3 regions of the Solibacillus sp. GQ1 genome follow, and region 1 is predicted to be linked to each of the others. Evidence: riboswitches for the same ligand, from Rfam matches in the RefSeq annotation. Region 1 holds a riboswitch; each other region holds the start of a gene.

The links. A riboswitch is a leader RNA that binds a small molecule or an ion and turns the genes downstream of it on or off. The one in region 1 is predicted to bind thiamine pyrophosphate.
Region 2: another riboswitch for thiamine pyrophosphate. It lies ahead of thiW (energy coupling factor transporter S component ThiW); the one in region 1 lies ahead of tenA (thiaminase II).
Region 3: another riboswitch for thiamine pyrophosphate. It lies ahead of thiT (energy-coupled thiamine transporter ThiT); the one in region 1 lies ahead of tenA (thiaminase II).

Annotation. Positions count from the first base shown of each region.
Region 1 covers NZ_JCAXEX010000001.1:2,181,550-2,187,062, forward strand. The annotation lists gene thiE (thiamine phosphate synthase) at 1-504, opposite strand, end outside; gene thiD (bifunctional hydroxymethylpyrimidine kinase/phosphomethylpyrimidine kinase) at 488-1,300, opposite strand; gene thiM (hydroxyethylthiazole kinase) at 1,297-2,040, opposite strand; gene tenA (thiaminase II) at 2,018-2,710, opposite strand; TPP riboswitch at 2,786-2,884, opposite strand; TPP riboswitch at 2,951-3,049, opposite strand; gene AC6CH1_RS11165 (NAD(P)H-dependent flavin oxidoreductase) at 3,187-4,167, opposite strand; gene AC6CH1_RS11170 (glycoside hydrolase family 18 protein) at 4,289-5,513, opposite strand, start outside.
Region 2 covers NZ_JCAXEX010000002.1:236,744-242,256, forward strand. The annotation lists gene AC6CH1_RS13555 (amino acid ABC transporter ATP-binding protein) at 1-734, shown strand, start outside; gene AC6CH1_RS13560 (S-ribosylhomocysteine lyase) at 750-1,220, shown strand; gene AC6CH1_RS13565 (SRPBCC family protein) at 1,342-1,839, shown strand; gene AC6CH1_RS13570 (VOC family protein) at 2,125-2,520, shown strand; gene thiW (energy coupling factor transporter S component ThiW) at 2,621-3,127, opposite strand; TPP riboswitch at 3,216-3,304, opposite strand; gene AC6CH1_RS13580 (cupin domain-containing protein) at 3,414-3,986, opposite strand; gene AC6CH1_RS13585 (nucleotidyltransferase) at 4,065-4,865, opposite strand; gene AC6CH1_RS13590 (3'-5' exonuclease) at 5,165-5,513, opposite strand, start outside.
Region 3 covers NZ_JCAXEX010000004.1:43,703-49,215, reverse strand. The annotation lists gene AC6CH1_RS15625 (AAA family ATPase) at 1-2,387, shown strand, start outside; gene yxzF (small protein YxzF) at 2,437-2,568, opposite strand; gene AC6CH1_RS15615 (magnetosome magnetite crystal formation protein family) at 2,637-2,969, opposite strand; TPP riboswitch at 3,085-3,193, shown strand; gene thiT (energy-coupled thiamine transporter ThiT) at 3,324-3,890, shown strand; gene map (type I methionyl aminopeptidase) at 4,078-4,830, shown strand; gene AC6CH1_RS15600 (polyphosphate kinase 2 family protein) at 5,003-5,513, shown strand, end outside.

The DNA of each region.
Region 1 (5,513 bases):
GCCAATTGCTACAATCGGAAATTGAGGGTACTGAGATTTCGCTTCTTCTAATAACGTCAGCCCTACCGGTGCTCTCGCATCACCTTTTGAGAAAGTTTGATAAATTGGACCAATCCCCGCATAATCTGCCCCATTTGCAATGGCAAATTCCAGTTGTTCCATTGTATGAACCGATACTCCAACGATTTTATTTTTCGCAAAAGATCTAAATTTTTCAACTTCGGTGTCTTCCTGTCCTACATGAATCCCATCTGCATTTAATGTTAATGCAAGTTCAACATCATCATTGATAATGAATGGTACTTTATATGTTTGGCATATCTTTTGGCATTTACGCGCAAATTGTACATACTCATCGCCTTTTAAAGCATTTTTGCCTTTTTCCCTCAGCTGGAACATCGTGATTCCTGCCTGTAGCGCTTCTTCTAAAACAAGCAGCGGGTCGCGTTTACAATTGATTGTTCCCATAATAAAATATTTATTTAAATCAAAAAACATGGACATCACACAACCCCCGCTGTTCATGATAGGCGAAATGATTTGTCGGGCCAAACCCGTTGCCAATATTGAGCGGATGACGAATTGCCAGCTGCACATATTTTTTTGCTTCTATAATGGATGCCACTATCGATCTACCTTTTGCCATCTCCGCCGTGATTGCTGCCGAAAATGTACATCCTGTTCCATGGGTATGCTTAGTATCCACTCTCTCGGTTTTCATTTTAAATGGTTGCTCCCCGCGAATGAAAACCGTATCTGTCGCATGCTTACTGTTTAAATGACCACCCTTAATGACTACACATTCCAGCCCTAGACTTAATAGATGCTGCGCCGCTAAATTGATATCTTTTTCATTTTGTATTGTATAACCAGTCAGGATTTCCGCTTCCGGAATGTTCGGTGTACAAACGGTTGCAAGCGGCAATAACTTTTCCTTAAGGGCCGTTGTTGCTTCCTGTTCTAGCAAACTGGCACCGCCTTTTGCAATCATGACCGGATCAACGATAAGCGGAATATCCGTATTTTTTAGTAAAATCACAATGGCTTCGATAATTTCAGCACTAAACAGCATCCCTGTTTTAATTGCCTTTACGTCGAAATCTTGAAGTACTGCCTTTAGCTGAGCTTGAACGAAATCAGCCGTTGTAGGAAAAATTCCATGCACTCCTTCAGTATTTTGAGCGGTTAATGCGGTGATTACTGATGTACCGAATACACGGAGTTCCTGAAACGTTTTTAAATCGGCTTGAATCCCGGCACCGCCACCGCTATCCGAGCCTGCGATTGTACATGTAATCATTGTCGTCCCTCCGCTAAATTTTCTAGTTCATTCAAGAAATTTGTGTGGAAAGTTCCTATAGCTGCAGCAGAGTTGGCACTTGCCTGTTTATATTCGGTCAATAGTGTCAGTAAGTCATCAAACGGTTCTTTACTGACCGCAAGCACCGCTGCACAAAAGGCACTAAGCAAGCAGCCACTCCCCGTCATTTTTGTCACCTTTTCATGACCACCCTCTACAAATCCCACTCTTATCCCATCAGTAATAACATCTTGTTCTCCTGTTACAATCACAATACATTGATAGTTATTAGCCAACTTTTTGGCAGTCACTGCAACATCGATATCTCCTTTGCCACTATCCACACCTTTAGACGCCCAATTTACTCCCGCAAGAGCCGCCATTTCTCCAATATTGCAGCGGATTACATTAATCTTTAAAAGGTCGAGCAATTGTTGTGCTGTCTCCGCTCGAAACTTCGTTGCCCCTACACCTACTGGATCAAAAACAACCGGAGTATTATGCATGTTTGCGCTAAGTCCTGCTTTCTTCATCGACTCTATTGTCCGTTCATTCAAAGTGCCCATATTTAAAAGTAAAGCATTGGCCTGGGCAGCCATTTCTCCCACTTCTTCTATTGCATCCGCCATTACTGGTGAAGCTCCTACCGCCAGCAAGCCATTCGCTGTAAAATTTGCGACAACATAGTTGGTAATACAATGAACTAATGGTTGTTTATTATAAATTGCTTGCAGACTCATTTATATACACCCCTTGTTCCCAGCTTTGCTTTGTCCAAGGCATCTCCCAGAACATCCATTCGTAATAGCAGCTTTTCTTAAAATGCTCCTGCAATACTTTTAGCTTTGCAGGTTGTTCTTTCGCATATCGATCCAGCATCGATTTTTGTACTTCAATATTTTGAAGCATCTCCTCGGAAGCATATAATGCAATCCACTGTTCATAAAGAGGGACATTCGGACATGCATCTTTTAACCTTTGCCCAATCTCCTGATACAGCCATGGGCACGGTAAAATTGCCGCAAATGCTTCTGCTACATCTCCGTTATGCACTGCATTATACATATGGCTTACATAGTTATAGGCTGCTGGAGCCGGTTCGAATTGTTCCAAATCATCCGCTGTCACACCTAATTCTTTAAACGTTGTACGGTGTAACTCCAGCTCTGCGTCATGAATAAATTTTGCTGTTTGCAGAAAATATTGAACATCGTCATCCGTAGTCGCTTTTGCAGCTGCAAGAGCAAGAACTTTCGTATAATGTTTTAAATAATATGCATCCTGCAGCATATAAAACTTAAACTTTTCAAGCGGTAAACTCCCATCTGCAATCCCTTGTACAAAAGGGTGATAGAAGCTAGCCTCCCAATAAAAATCCGTTTCTTTCCTTACCTTTTCACAAAATCCCATTGTTACTCCTCCTTTTTGTTGGCGGAAGCACAAAAAAGACGCCTCAATATAGAGAGACGTCCCCAAAAAGTGTAAGTACCACTTTTCATTGCTCCCTACGTCCGTATTAACGGCCAGGTTCCAAGGGTCAGGTTTTAACCTTCTCAACACTGCTGTGTCCCCCCGCAAATCAAATGCTTGTATATTTGCAAAAGAAAGACTCCACGTAAAGGATACGCGGAGCCAAAGTAAGTACATATGTATAGCGTGTACTTTGCTCCCTACGTCCGTATTAACGGCCAGGTTCTAAGGGTCAGGTTTTAACCTTCTCAACACTGCTGTGTCCCCCCGCAAATGCATTTAATTACCCCGAGTGTAACAAATTAATTCGACCCGGGCAAGTGAATTCACAAAATTACGAAATTAATAGTTCAATAACAAATTCACAAAATAGCGCATCGTTAGTAAAAATTTTGTTACTAATGATGCGCTGACATCTATTGTAGATGGGTTACTGCAGATCTTTTACCAGTCAGTTCCTGATAAGCCTGAGCATATTCCTCGGCCAATTTATCGACATATTGTTTTGTGGAAGTAATCTCTTTAATCGCGCCAATTCCTTGCCCGCTGCCCCAAATATCTTTCCAGGCTTTTGCGGTATTATCGTTAAAGTTCATTGCTGAAGGATCACTTTCTTTTAAATTACTCGGGTCCATCCCCGCGTTCATGATAGAACCTTTCAAATAATTCCCGTGGATTCCTGTAAATAAATTGCTGTATACAATATCTTCTGCAGTACTATCAACAATCATCTGTTTATATTCTTGACGAGCAAACGCTTCTTCGGTCGCGATGAATGGTGAACCGATATAGCCAAAATCAGCCCCCATCGCCTGTGCAGCCAATACCGAATGTCCTCGTGCGATTGATCCTGATAAAGCTAATGGACCGTCAAACCATTCACGGATTTCCTGTACGAGCGCAAATGGGCTTTGCTGACCTGCATGGCCACCTGCGCCTGTTGCTACAGCAATGATGCCGTCTGCACCTTTTTGAATCGCTTTTTTTGCAAAATGATTGTTAATGACATCATGGAAAACGATGCCTCCATAACGATGTGCTGCCTCAAATACTTCTTCACGTGCCCCAAGTGAAGTAATAATAATCGGAACTTTATATTTCACACAGAGCTCCATATCCTGTTCCAGCCGGTCATTTGTTTTATGGACAATCTGATTAATGGCAAATGGCGCTGCCGGCCGATCCGGATTTTTGGCATTATAGCTGGCCAACTCCTCTGTAATTTCAGCTAACCATTCATCCAACTGGCTTGCCGGTCTTGCATTTAACGCAGGCATTGACCCGACTATTCCTGCCTTACATTGTTCAATGACCAATTTCGGATTGCTAATAATAAACAATGGTGCCCCGATTACTGGGATACGTAAGTTTTGTAAAATTTTCGGAATATTCCCCATCTATAATCCCCCTTTTATTCAGCTACTACTAATACTTCATCAGCTTCAATAAAATCTCCTTCTTAATTTAGATGACAATCAAAAAGTCAGATGTTTTTTCATCTGACTTTCTTTCCTTTTGCTATTTCTTCACTACATTAAAATTAGCCCCGATGAGCTGCCAATTTTGCGGGAATGGCAGACCGAGCTTCCAATAGCCGACTCCGCGCAAATTTAATCGCTTTACTAAATCGAACTTCGCCTGAATCGAACGCGCATCTTCAAACCAGACAATATGTGAACGCCCTTGCTCATCATAATAGTTAAAGTAGGGTGCCTGTGCTGTATAGTCAAATTGGATTGCTGCGTTGTAGCGTTTGGCCACTTCAATTGCACGTTGCGGGCTTATCGCTTCTGCGTAATCTCCTCCTTGTACAAAAGGTAATGTCCAATCGTAACCATACAAATTTTGCCCAAGTAAAATTTTATTTGCAGGAATTTCTGTTAATGCATATTGTACTACTTGTTCGACTTGAGGCAGCGGAGAAACGGCCATTGGAGGTCCAGCAGAATAGCCCCACTCATATGTCATCAGCATAACAAAATCCACTATTTCGCCGTGCGCCTTATAGTCATGGCCCATAAACCATTCCCCTGGCTGATCGGCTCTCGTTTTTGGAGCCAATGCGGTAGAAACGGTATATCCTTCCGCATGCATACGCTCGACAGCTCTTCGGAGGAAATTATTATAAGCTTCCCGCTGATCGCGTGCAATCCGTTCAAAATCAAAATGAATATCCGAAATATTTCCGATACGCTTTGCTTCAGCAATGATATTGTCCAGCAGTAAATTTTGAACAGCAACACTTTGGAAAATATCACGTGCTAGCTCAGCACTAAACTGATAATCCTCGAGATTAGTGATTGCCATTGCTATTCCTGTATTATTTTGTTCAGCAATTTCCGGTAATGGGTTAATTGTAGGCGCTTTTAATGAACCATCCCGTCTTGCTTCAAAACTGAAAATAGCTAAATACGTTAAATAAGGACTTGCCTCCCGAACTTGGTCGAGCAGCGTATCACTTATTTCATCGCCTCTTGGTTCTACATATGCCAAAATTTCTGCGGACCTTTTAGTTGGTTCCGGTATATACAATGAGGTGCCAATCATCAGCAACGCATCTGGATTCAAGCCATTTGCTTGTGCGAGCGTTAAATAATTCACCTGAAAACGTTGACCAATTGACCATAAACTATCCCCTGGCTGTACAATATAATACTGCCCTTTCAATGGAACGACCAATGCTTGCCCGACCACTAACCGGGCCGGCTCCGGAATTTGGTTGGCTTCCACTAAACTCTGCACC
Region 2 (5,513 bases), on a different contig from region 1:
AATTTCAGCAAATGTCGAAGTTCTTTGGCGAAAACGAGGCATTGAAAAATATTAATTTAACATTTCATGAAGGCGAAACAACGGTTATTTTAGGTCCATCCGGTTCAGGGAAATCAACGCTGTTACGCTGTATCAATTTATTGGAGCGACCTGAAAAAGGGATTCTGACAGTCGGCAACCAAAAAGTTGAACTGAACAAGCCAATCTCTCAAAAGAACCTGCTTTCAATACGCCAAAATACAGCGATGGTATTCCAAAGCTTCAATCTGTTCCCGCATATGAAAGTGCTTGAAAATGTGATGGAAGGGCCGGTTACCGTCTTAAGGAAAGACAAAGGGGCTGCTAAACAAAAGGCACAGCAATTATTGGAGAAGGTTGGCCTGAGTCATAAAACAGACCAGTATCCATCGCAATTATCCGGAGGGCAACAGCAGCGTGTCGCCATCGCAAGAGCATTGGCAATGGAGCCGCAGTTTTTACTGTTCGATGAGCCGACAAGTGCACTGGATCCCGAGCTGGAAGGAGAAGTGCTGAAGGTGCTGAAAAATTTGGCGGAGGAAGGCAAGTCGATGATTATCGTGACGCACAACTTGAATTTTGCGCGCGAAGTGGCAGATCGGATTTTATTTCTCGAAAACGGTGAAATCGGCTATGACGGCGTAACCGAAAACTTCTTTACGGCAAACAACAACGAACGGATTCAACAATTTATAAAATCGATGCAATTTATTTAACTAGGGGGATTCAACATGACAACAGAAAAAACAAATGTAGAGAGCTTTGATTTAGACCATACGAAAGTAGTGGCACCTTATGTGCGACTTGCCGGTACGAAAACAGGAGCGAAAGGCGATGTCGTAACAAAATACGATATCCGTTTCAAACAGCCGAACAAGGCACATATGGAAATGCCGTCACTACACTCTTTAGAGCATTTAATGGCTGACCGTATCCGCAATCATAGCGAAGATGTCGTTGATTTATCGCCAATGGGCTGCCAAACAGGCTTCTACTTGGCATTACTGAACTACAATGACTATGACGGCGTATTAACGATTATTGAAAATACGCTGCAAGATGTGCTGAAGGCAGAGGCTGTTCCAGCATGTAATGAAGTGCAATGCGGCTGGGCGGCAAGCCATAGTTTAGAAGGCGCAAAAGCATTAGCTGAGGAATTTTTAGCAGGCCGCGCCGAGTGGCATATCGTTTTCGGAGAATAATTGATGAAGCAAGTCTTCTGTGAGAATAATCTCGCAGGAGACTTTTTTATTGGAGCAATTGTTTTAAAAGTTCCTGTGAATAGGTTATTAATAAACTAAAGTAACTAAAAGGAGAATTTGAATGAACAATACCTCAACGACTACATTAACAATGAAAAGAGAATTTAATGTAAAGCCTGAAAAAGTGTTTGACGCATGGTTGAATCCTGTAATGATGAAAAAGTGGTTCTTTACATTGGAAGGGACGAACAAGGTTGCACAAAATGACCCAAAAGTAGGGGGCAGTTGGGAAATTGTAGACCACCGGCAAGGTGTAGACTACCGGGCGATCGGGAAGTATGTTGAAATCAATTCGCCTGAAAAAATCGTGTTCACTTTTAAAATGCCGCAATTCAGCGAACTGGAAGATACAATCACAGTGGAGCTGAAAGAGTTGGGACAAGGCAGTGAAATGACGTTCACTCAACTGATCCATGTTGAAAATGAAGAGCAATGGACAGATGCAGACATCGTAAAAGCTCTAGATGAAATGCGAGATGGCACAGAACATGGCTGGAATTTAATGTTCATGGGTCTGAAGGAATTAGTTGAGACCGGAAAAGTGAGCTATCAAGGTTAGGACGTATAATGAAACACAAGGTGGGGGTTATGACCATCCGGTGATTGAATTTTCGGGGAAGATTTTCTAATAAAAGGTTGAATTGTTCTACTATATCTTTATACGGTTCCAGAAGAAGTAGCCGCATCTTCGGAACAACAGCTCATCGCGAAATTTAAATATTAAATCAAAGGCACCGTCTAGTTAGGAGATGCCTCTAACTTATAGGGAGAAAAGTTCGCGAAAAATGGTAAAATAGGCTAAATTGAAGTGGTGTAAATTTGAATTCAGAAGGGGAAGGGTACAATGAAAAGCGCAAAACCATTTTTAATGTTTCAAGGCGGCGTTGCAGAAGAAGCAATGAACTTCTACACATCCGTTATCGAGGACGCAGAAATTACGAGTATTGTCCGCTATGGAGCAAATGAAGGCGGAGATGAAGGGAAAGTTATGCAAGCAACTTTTTCGATAAAAAGTCAGGAATTTATGTGCATTGACAGTAATTTAAAACATGAGTTTGGCTTCACACCGTCATTTTCTATTTTTATTACATGTGATACAGAAGAAGAAATCAATCATCTTTATGAAAAACTGCTTGATGGCGGACATCCGTTAATGCCAATCGGTGATTACGGTTTCAGTAAGAAATTCGGCTGGTTAAATGACCGTTACGGCGTGTCATGGCAGATCAATTTAGCTTAATAAAATGTGCCGGGTGCCATGACTCGATACCCGGCGCTTCATATTCTAATATATTTTAAAGTCTTCTAATAATAAATCCCTTGCGTTCAACGCCAGCTCTTCACCCAACATTCTGATAAAGCATCCCGCCAAATGCCCGATTTCTCACCATAATCTTCAGCAAGCCATAGCCTAAAAGCGCACCCGCAAACGAACTCATCATAAATGCCGGGACAAAACCGAACAGTGCCGCTTCCTGACCTAAAAATAAAATCGCAATCGGATAAGTAGCCAACGCACCGAGCAACCCTGTCCCAATCACTTCACCTACCGCTGCAAACGCCAACTTCTTCGTTTTCGCAAACAAAAATGCAGCGAGAAGTGCGCCAATCATACTCCCCGGATAGGCAAAGATACTGCCTGTCCCCATCAAATTTCTTAACGTCGATGTAAGAAACGCCTGTAATACCGCATACCATGGACCGAGCAGTACCGCCGATACGACATTGGCAAAGTGCTGAATCGGAAAAATTTTTGCAAAACCTAATGGGATATACACCAAACTGCTGAGAATCGTCGTAATCGCTGCGATAATCGCGGAATATGTAAGTTTTCTCGTTTTATTCATTTCTACCATCCTTTATAATAATTTTTGCAACAAAAAAAACCACTTTCAATTAAGAAAGTGGTATCGTAGCCTATACAAAAATAAAAATAGGGGATCGACACTACTTTCCTACGCTAGTATTACCTAGATCAGGTGCAAAGGGTACTTCTCAGCCAAAAGGCGCCCCTAGTAGTTTTATGAGCAGATCATCTGCTTCCAATATTGGGTTAATTTCACAATTATCATAACACGGCCGTTTCATTATGCAAATGCATTTTCTAAATTTGATTCCTTTGACCGAGAAAAACTACTGCTCATACCCGCCGCCATAATTACCGGGTTGGGCATGTTGCCAAGGGTTTGGCGGACCGATGAAAGTATTCGGTCTGACAGGAGCAATTGCCTGCTGCCATAAATTTTCGTTCATGCCATACGTATGGGCCATAATATTTGCTGGTGTCAGCTTAAGGAGGTCGGAACCTAAAATGACTTCCGGTGTCGGAGCATTAAAAATGGCAAGCAGATGCGTGTTGTTTTGCGTAGCGACTTCGTAATGCCACCACCCTTGAGGAACGTTCGCTACTTGACCGGGGCTAATCGGAAAATGCATCAGCTGTTTCGTAAACGGATTCAAAATCGAAACAATCGCACTCCCTGTAATACAGTAAACAAGTTCCGCCGCATTTTGGTGATAGTGCGGTTCAATCACATTATTGGCGCTAAGATATATATCAAGCAGCGATATATTATCAAGCGTATTTAACTGGTTGCCGCCCATTACATTAATAAAATTTTGCTGGTCTTTAACGAATAACGGGTTTTTATTAAGGTCGAATGTAAACTGGGATTGCACTGATGTATAATCTTGATTCGGGTTCAATAGTTCACCTCTTTTTTATTGTAGTTAAAATATGCAATAATTTACCAGTGTGTGCCTATGTCGTTAGTAGCCATCCATTTAAAAATACACATACAACGCATTGATTAATGTGAAAATTAAAATAAACAGGGTGGCACCACATACAATAATTTCTGTAAAGTGGACGAACATGACTCTTTCATAACTTAACTCAGCTTTACGAAAACCAAAGAAATTCCCATGACTGATAATATAAATAAACGTACTCACGACCATTAAGGAAGACATTAAAAACGAAATCGTTGGCAAAGAAGTAACGTAGCGCGAGTTGCCCCCTGTTTCCATATAGAGCGGAATATCCAACCTCTTGCTTAACACAAAACTGACAATGACCAGGATGTAGATAATAAGCGAAATATTAAAGGGATGTTTGCGGTAATCGATCAGATCAAGCATCATTTTTGTCTTCCCTTTATACTCCCAGTCCTTATTGTCTTCTACTCTGTCACCATTCAACATGTAAATAATACCGGCTATTACAAGCCCCGAAAATAAATACCATTCCAGCATCGTAAAAAACAGCGTCCAGTTATAAAACGGTGCGATCACAAGCGGTAGAACAACAAGTCCACTCAACCATTTATTAACTGGCTGATTAGCAGTAAGCCATTCGTTTAGAGCATGCCGTTTATCTTTTGTATGTGCTTTTTCCTGTTCCCGGTAACTGAAGATTTGATTCATTACAAAAGTGCATCCTACCAGTACTAACCCGATTCCGAAAGTAAGATAAGAAGCTTTCGGATAAATCACGACCTCATCATAATTAAGGATGATCCAGTTCCCGCATAGGGCAGTGATCAATATCCCAGTAAGCATCATATATGAAGATAAGTTTCTCATCCGTACACCTCCATTGTTCTATTCTACGTCGATTGGATGGAAATAGTTTCAAATAAATCAGGAGGCATTCAAACGCTTCTAATAACGACCTGCATCGTTCTAATAAACAAAAAAATGTTCCAATAAAAGTGCGATGCCAATAAATCAGTGAGTTGTTCTAATAAACAGCCGACATCTTCAATTAAAGGACACCGATGTTCTTATACCCCGCCGACATTTTCTAATAACCGCCCTAACTATTCTAATAAAATCACAAAACAAAAAAGCGATCGCACAAATAGAACCGATAGAACCGTCTCCTACTGTGCAGTCGCTTTCTTCAAAATAAGCTGCAGTATTTCATTGGCACAAATCGCATCCGCATCGGCTGTATGATGGTTAAGAAGCGGGATGTTATACGTTTCGGCAATGACATTTAAATTATTTCTCGGACTGTCCAAATATTTGCGCGCAAGCAGTACCGTACAGGCTGCCGGATTCGTTGGACGAATGCCATTTCGGAAAAACTCGAGTGCGAGGAAGCTGTACCAGTCAAACCCGATATGGTGACTGACAATCGGCAAATCACCTAAAAAATCTTTAAAGGCGTGAATGACAGGGGAGATCGTTTGCTCACCTTTCACCCGTTCATTAGTAATCCCGTGAATA
Region 3 (5,513 bases), on a different contig from region 1:
CAACGTTGAACAATGATGTCATTAATCTGTATCAAGTAAAGAGTGCCTTGCTGACAGAACAGCAATATTATGAGGGTCAATGTACTGCTTTAAAAGGTGAATATGATGCATCGAAAAAGGAATTACAAAAGTTAGTTAAAACATTAAATGAACAAAGACTGTTAAATGAACGGATTGAAAAGTTTTTAATTCGGAAAGCGCGGCTCGAAGAATTATTGCAACAAAAAGATAAAATACAAGCGGAACAGCAGAAACTTATACTTGCCAAAAAGGCTAATCAAATAGAACCATTAGAACGTGAATATGATAAGGTGAAACGGCAGCTTGAACAAGCGGAAGTCTCCTTACAAAAAGCAAAGACTGACTATGAACGTGCACAAGAACAACTTCAGCAGGCGACAAATCATTATCAGGAGCAAAAACAGCAAGAACCATTGTTGGATAACTATACGAAATCGATTTCGCAGCTTGAGCAGCTTGTCCCGATTTATCAATCGATTAATACACAGCGGGAAAAGGTGGCAAAGCTAGCAGAAAACCAAAAAAATGCCAAGCAATTATTTGATAAGCTGCAAAACGAAGCATTCTCTTTAAAAGAAAAACAACAGCAGCAGCAAGCCATTATAAATGAGCTGGAAGATGCGACCATTACATACCATGAAACGTATGAAGCACATGCTGCATTAGCGCGGAAAATTGAAATGGTAAAAGAAGTGGCTACAATACAAATAAATGTCGAAACTTTAGCGAAACAGCTTGCTGATAAGAAACAAGTTGCTGATGAAGCACAACAGAAGCTGCAAAATATGGAGCAGCAAATACGCAGCAACCAGGCAGCCTTTCTTGCAGCATCACTACAGCACGGGGCAGCATGTCCTGTATGTGGAAGCACAGAGCACCCAGCCATTCATAACAGCGAAGCAGTTGTAATTGATGACAATGCATTGGCACAGCTGCGTCATGAAGGAGATCGGGCGATGCAAAGCTTTTACCAGGTCAATTCGAAATTTGATGTGGAAAAGGCAACATTGGAACAAAAAAGAAGTGCGCTTCAGTTACTTGACGCTGAGCTTTCACAATTACATGAGTATGAACAGCAATTGGCCGTACTGACTGCGCAGTTGACAAAGCAAAAACAGCAGCAGGCACAGCTTATCAATGAAAAGAAAACGATGGCACGGCTTTCAGAAAATAAAGAAGTGCTGCAAGGGCGCATTGAAAAAGGGCAGCAATATGTAATCGATATTGATAAACAATATGCGCAGGAAAAAGGGAAGCTTGAGCAAAGTGAGCAGTCATTATTGCCTCAGTTTTCTAGATTGGATGAAGTAACACAAGAATTGGCAAGCCAGCAGCAAAAACATCGCCATTTGAAACTTGCAATTCAAAATGCACTTGAAGCGATGCAAAAAATCCAATTGGATGAAAAATCTTGTGAAGTAAACCATCTCCATGCGAAAAATCTTGTAACAGAAAAACAGCAGGAATCTCTTTTAGCGCAAAAAGCATTTGAATCAGCATTGGAGCAGGAAGGTTTCGACTTGGAAACGTATAAGACTGCGTTACTGCCTTTAAATGTACAGCAGCAAATTCAGGATGCGGTTGAAGCGTACAAACAAAGTGTTCATACATTATCTGTTCAAATTGCTGAGGAAGAACCTTTGCTCGAAGGAAAAGAACGAGCTGATTTAACGGCATGTGAGCAACTGATTCATGAGCTGAATGAGCAGATCGAGGCACAGTACTCGAAAATGACATTGATCCAGTCCTATGTGGAGCAATGTGAGGAGACGCGCGATAAACTTGACCAATCCGCACAGCAGATTGAAAGCTATAAAGCGAAACTGATGCAAGTCGAACATGTTTATAATTTAATTCGCGGTCAAAATGATGCGAAGATTTCATTTGAGCGGTTTGTACAAATCGGCTATTTGGAAAAAGTGACGCATGCGGCAAATGAACGTTTGCGTGTCTTATCAAATGGCCAATACTTCCTGAAATCTACAGGAAGGAAAGAAGGAAATGCCCAAAGCGGACTCAGCATCGATGTATATGACAGTCATACAGGGCAAACGCGGGATGTAAAAACACTGTCCGGTGGTGAAAAATTCAATGCCTCACTTTCATTAGCTTTAGGAATGGCCGATGTTATTCAAAGTGTTCAAGGAAGTGTGCATATCGATACGATGTTTATTGATGAAGGATTCGGTACTTTGGATGAGGAAGCGTTAAGAAGAGCAATCGATATATTGATTGATCTTCAGCAAACAGGGCGCTTAATCGGCGTCATTTCCCATGTGGCCGAATTAAAAGCAGCAATGCCGGCTATTTTGCAAGTGCAAAAGCTAAAAGAAGGCTACAGTAAAACTGAGATTATTATTAAGTAAGAAAAAAACACATTTCCCTCCAGTTAAAGTGGGAAATGTGTTTTTTGCGTCAACGTTTTGGAGTTCGTCGTGAAGTTGCTGGTTGGGGTGTAGTTTTTTTGTTGTCCATCATTTTTTTTATGATTGGATACACGATTGGTCCATATTTAATTGCTGTTTTAATGAGTTTTTTTAATTTCATTAGTAAACACTCCTTAACGAATACATTTCGTATAAAAAATATACCCAAAGATGGAGCATTCATAAACATTAACGTAAAACTTTAATCGCTTGAGCTAAATTCCATATCGCCAGGATAAACGTAATAACAACTAAAAAAATAAATCCGATAAAATGCGAACTAATAAAAAAATCCTGAATGCTCAAGGTTAAAGTGTCATTCCAGGAAAGAACGGAAGTGAAAAAGTAAATCATATAAAAAATCCCTAACAGTATCGGTATGAGTTGGGTAATAAAAGCTTTTTTAGAATGTCCTTTAACGGCATCATCTTTCGTAACAATAAATATAATTAACGGTAAAATAAACGGTGCAAAATAAAAGCTCAAATAGCTCAGTGCACTTAAACCTTTCGATTGATCCATTATTTATCACTCCTTCGTATCTAGTATATGTAATTCTATTACGTTTCAAAATAATAGCTGTTGAAAGTTTTAAAAATATTCGTTACAATGAGCATGTTCAAACAATAAAAATTAGATGTACCACAAGGGGTGCCGAGAAAGTCGGCTGAGATTGTGCACGGGATTGCACTGACTCTTTGAACCTGTAAGTTAGCACTTGCGTAGGGATGTGGATAGAATCCGACTGTTCAAACGATAGTCAGGCTTTTGTCCTGATTATCGTTTTTTACTTTTTCTAAATACCTAGAAGAAGTAAAAGTTCCATTCTATCCCTCTTCACTTTTGTTACATCGGATAAAAGAAAGGGGCATTGTTATGGACAGAAAGAAATTATTGATGATGGTGGAGATAGCGATATTTGCTGCCATCGGACTTGTGTTGGATCAAGTATCATTTAAAATGTGGGCACAAGGCGGGTCAATCAGCTTTGTTATGGTGCCGATCATGTTAATGGCCATTCGTTGGGGATTAACAGCAGGACTTGCAACAGGCTTGCTGATCGGCGTGATGCAAATGATGTTCGGTGCATACATTGTACACTGGCTTCAGGCTATTTTAGATTACGGTCTTGCATTTACAGTAGTAGGGTTAGCGGCAATTGTAAGAAAGCCGTTATTAGAGGCTGCACAATCTCTCAATAAAGTGAAAATGGCATTTTATATCGTCATTGGGGCACTTATAGGTGGTGCTTTAAGATTTGTATCGCACTTGCTTGCAGGTGTCGTATTCTTTAAAGAATATGCTGGCGATGATAATGTATGGGCCTATTCAATTATCTACAACAGTACTTATATGGTACCTGCTACTATACTTACGGCAATTATCGCAGTTGTTTTATTCACATCTGCACCTCGTTTACTGCAAAAAGTAAAAACAACATAACGAATAGAAAACTCAAAGCTTGCAGTGAGGAATACTTTTCCTGCTGCAAGTTTTTTCATATTAATAGTAGAAAGTTGTACTAAATTAGTAATTAAACGGCAAATTTTAAAATCCTTGAACAATTACAACCGATTTTAAGTATGCTATAGTTAAGGATAGACATTGTTTAAGAGGAAGGAAGTTACACATGATTGTTACTACTCAAGAAGAAATCCAGGCGTTTAAAAAAATTGGACGCATTTGTGCTGAAATTCGTGAGGCGATGAAAGCTGCGACAGTACCTGGCGTGACAACGAAAGAATTAGATGAAATTGCAGGCCGTATGTTTGCGGAAGCAGGCGCGGTTTCGGGTCCTAAAGGTGAATACGATTTTCCGGGATATACATGCATTTCAGTAAATCACGAAGTTGCACATGGTATTCCAGGTAACAAGGTTATTCAGGAAGGCGATATCGTAAACATTGATGTTTCGGGCTCTTTAAACGGGTATTTTGCAGATACAGGTATTTCATTTGTTGTTGGTGAAGGTTATGAAGATAAAGAAAAACTTTGCACTGTAGCAAAATCAGCATTTGATCGTGCAATGACAAAGGTGAAAGCAGGTTCAAAATTAAATCAAATCGGTAAAGCAGTAGAGCGTGAAGCACGTGATCACGGGTTGACAGTAATTATGAACTTAACAGGTCATGGCTTAGGTAAATCATTACACGAAGAGCCAAACCATGTATTGAACTATTATGATGCTTGGGATACAACAATCATGAAAGAAGGCATGGTGTTGGCAGTAGAGCCGTTTATTTCGGCGAAGGCTGAGCATATCGTAGAATCAGGTGACGGCTGGACATTCATTACACCGGACAAATCATTAGTTGCCCAAATCGAACACTCGATTATCGTAACTAAAGACAAACCGATTATTTTAACAACATTAGAAGATTAAGTTATAAACGTGGGTGCATATATAAGTGCGCCCGCTTTTTTTTGTTCTATCAAAACAAGGCTTCAACATAAAATAATCAAACGATTCAAATAAATGACTGCAACAATTACCAATTCCATACACTTTCAAGTAAAATATACATAAATAACCGGAGTAGGGGAGGCAGCACTATTTGAAAAAGCTAAAAGATATGGATTTATCGCAAAAACTGGAGAAAGAGGTCTATAAGAAGCAATTGAAAGCTTTACAATACGAAATGCTAAACGCCCAGCAATTTTTATTCAACAATAAAATAGGCCTTATTATTGCATTTGAAGGTATGGATGCAGCGGGCAAAGGGGGAGCGATCAAGCGCCTAACTGAACGTATCGATCCGCGCGGGTTAATGGTATGGCCCATCTCAGCCCCGCAGCCCCATGAAATGCGGTATCATTATATGCAACGTTTCTGGAGAAAGTTGCCGCAGCATGGCCAAATCGCAATTTTCGACCGTTCCTGGTATGGGCGGGTACTTGTGGAGCGCATAGAAGGATTTGCTGAAGAGACAGAGTGGAAACGCGCTTATGAAGAAATTAATAGCTTTGAGAAACAATTGACAGATGAAGATTATATAATGATTAAATTTTGGATCCATATCGATTCCGATGAACAACTTAAACGTTTTAATGAAAGAGCAGCCGATC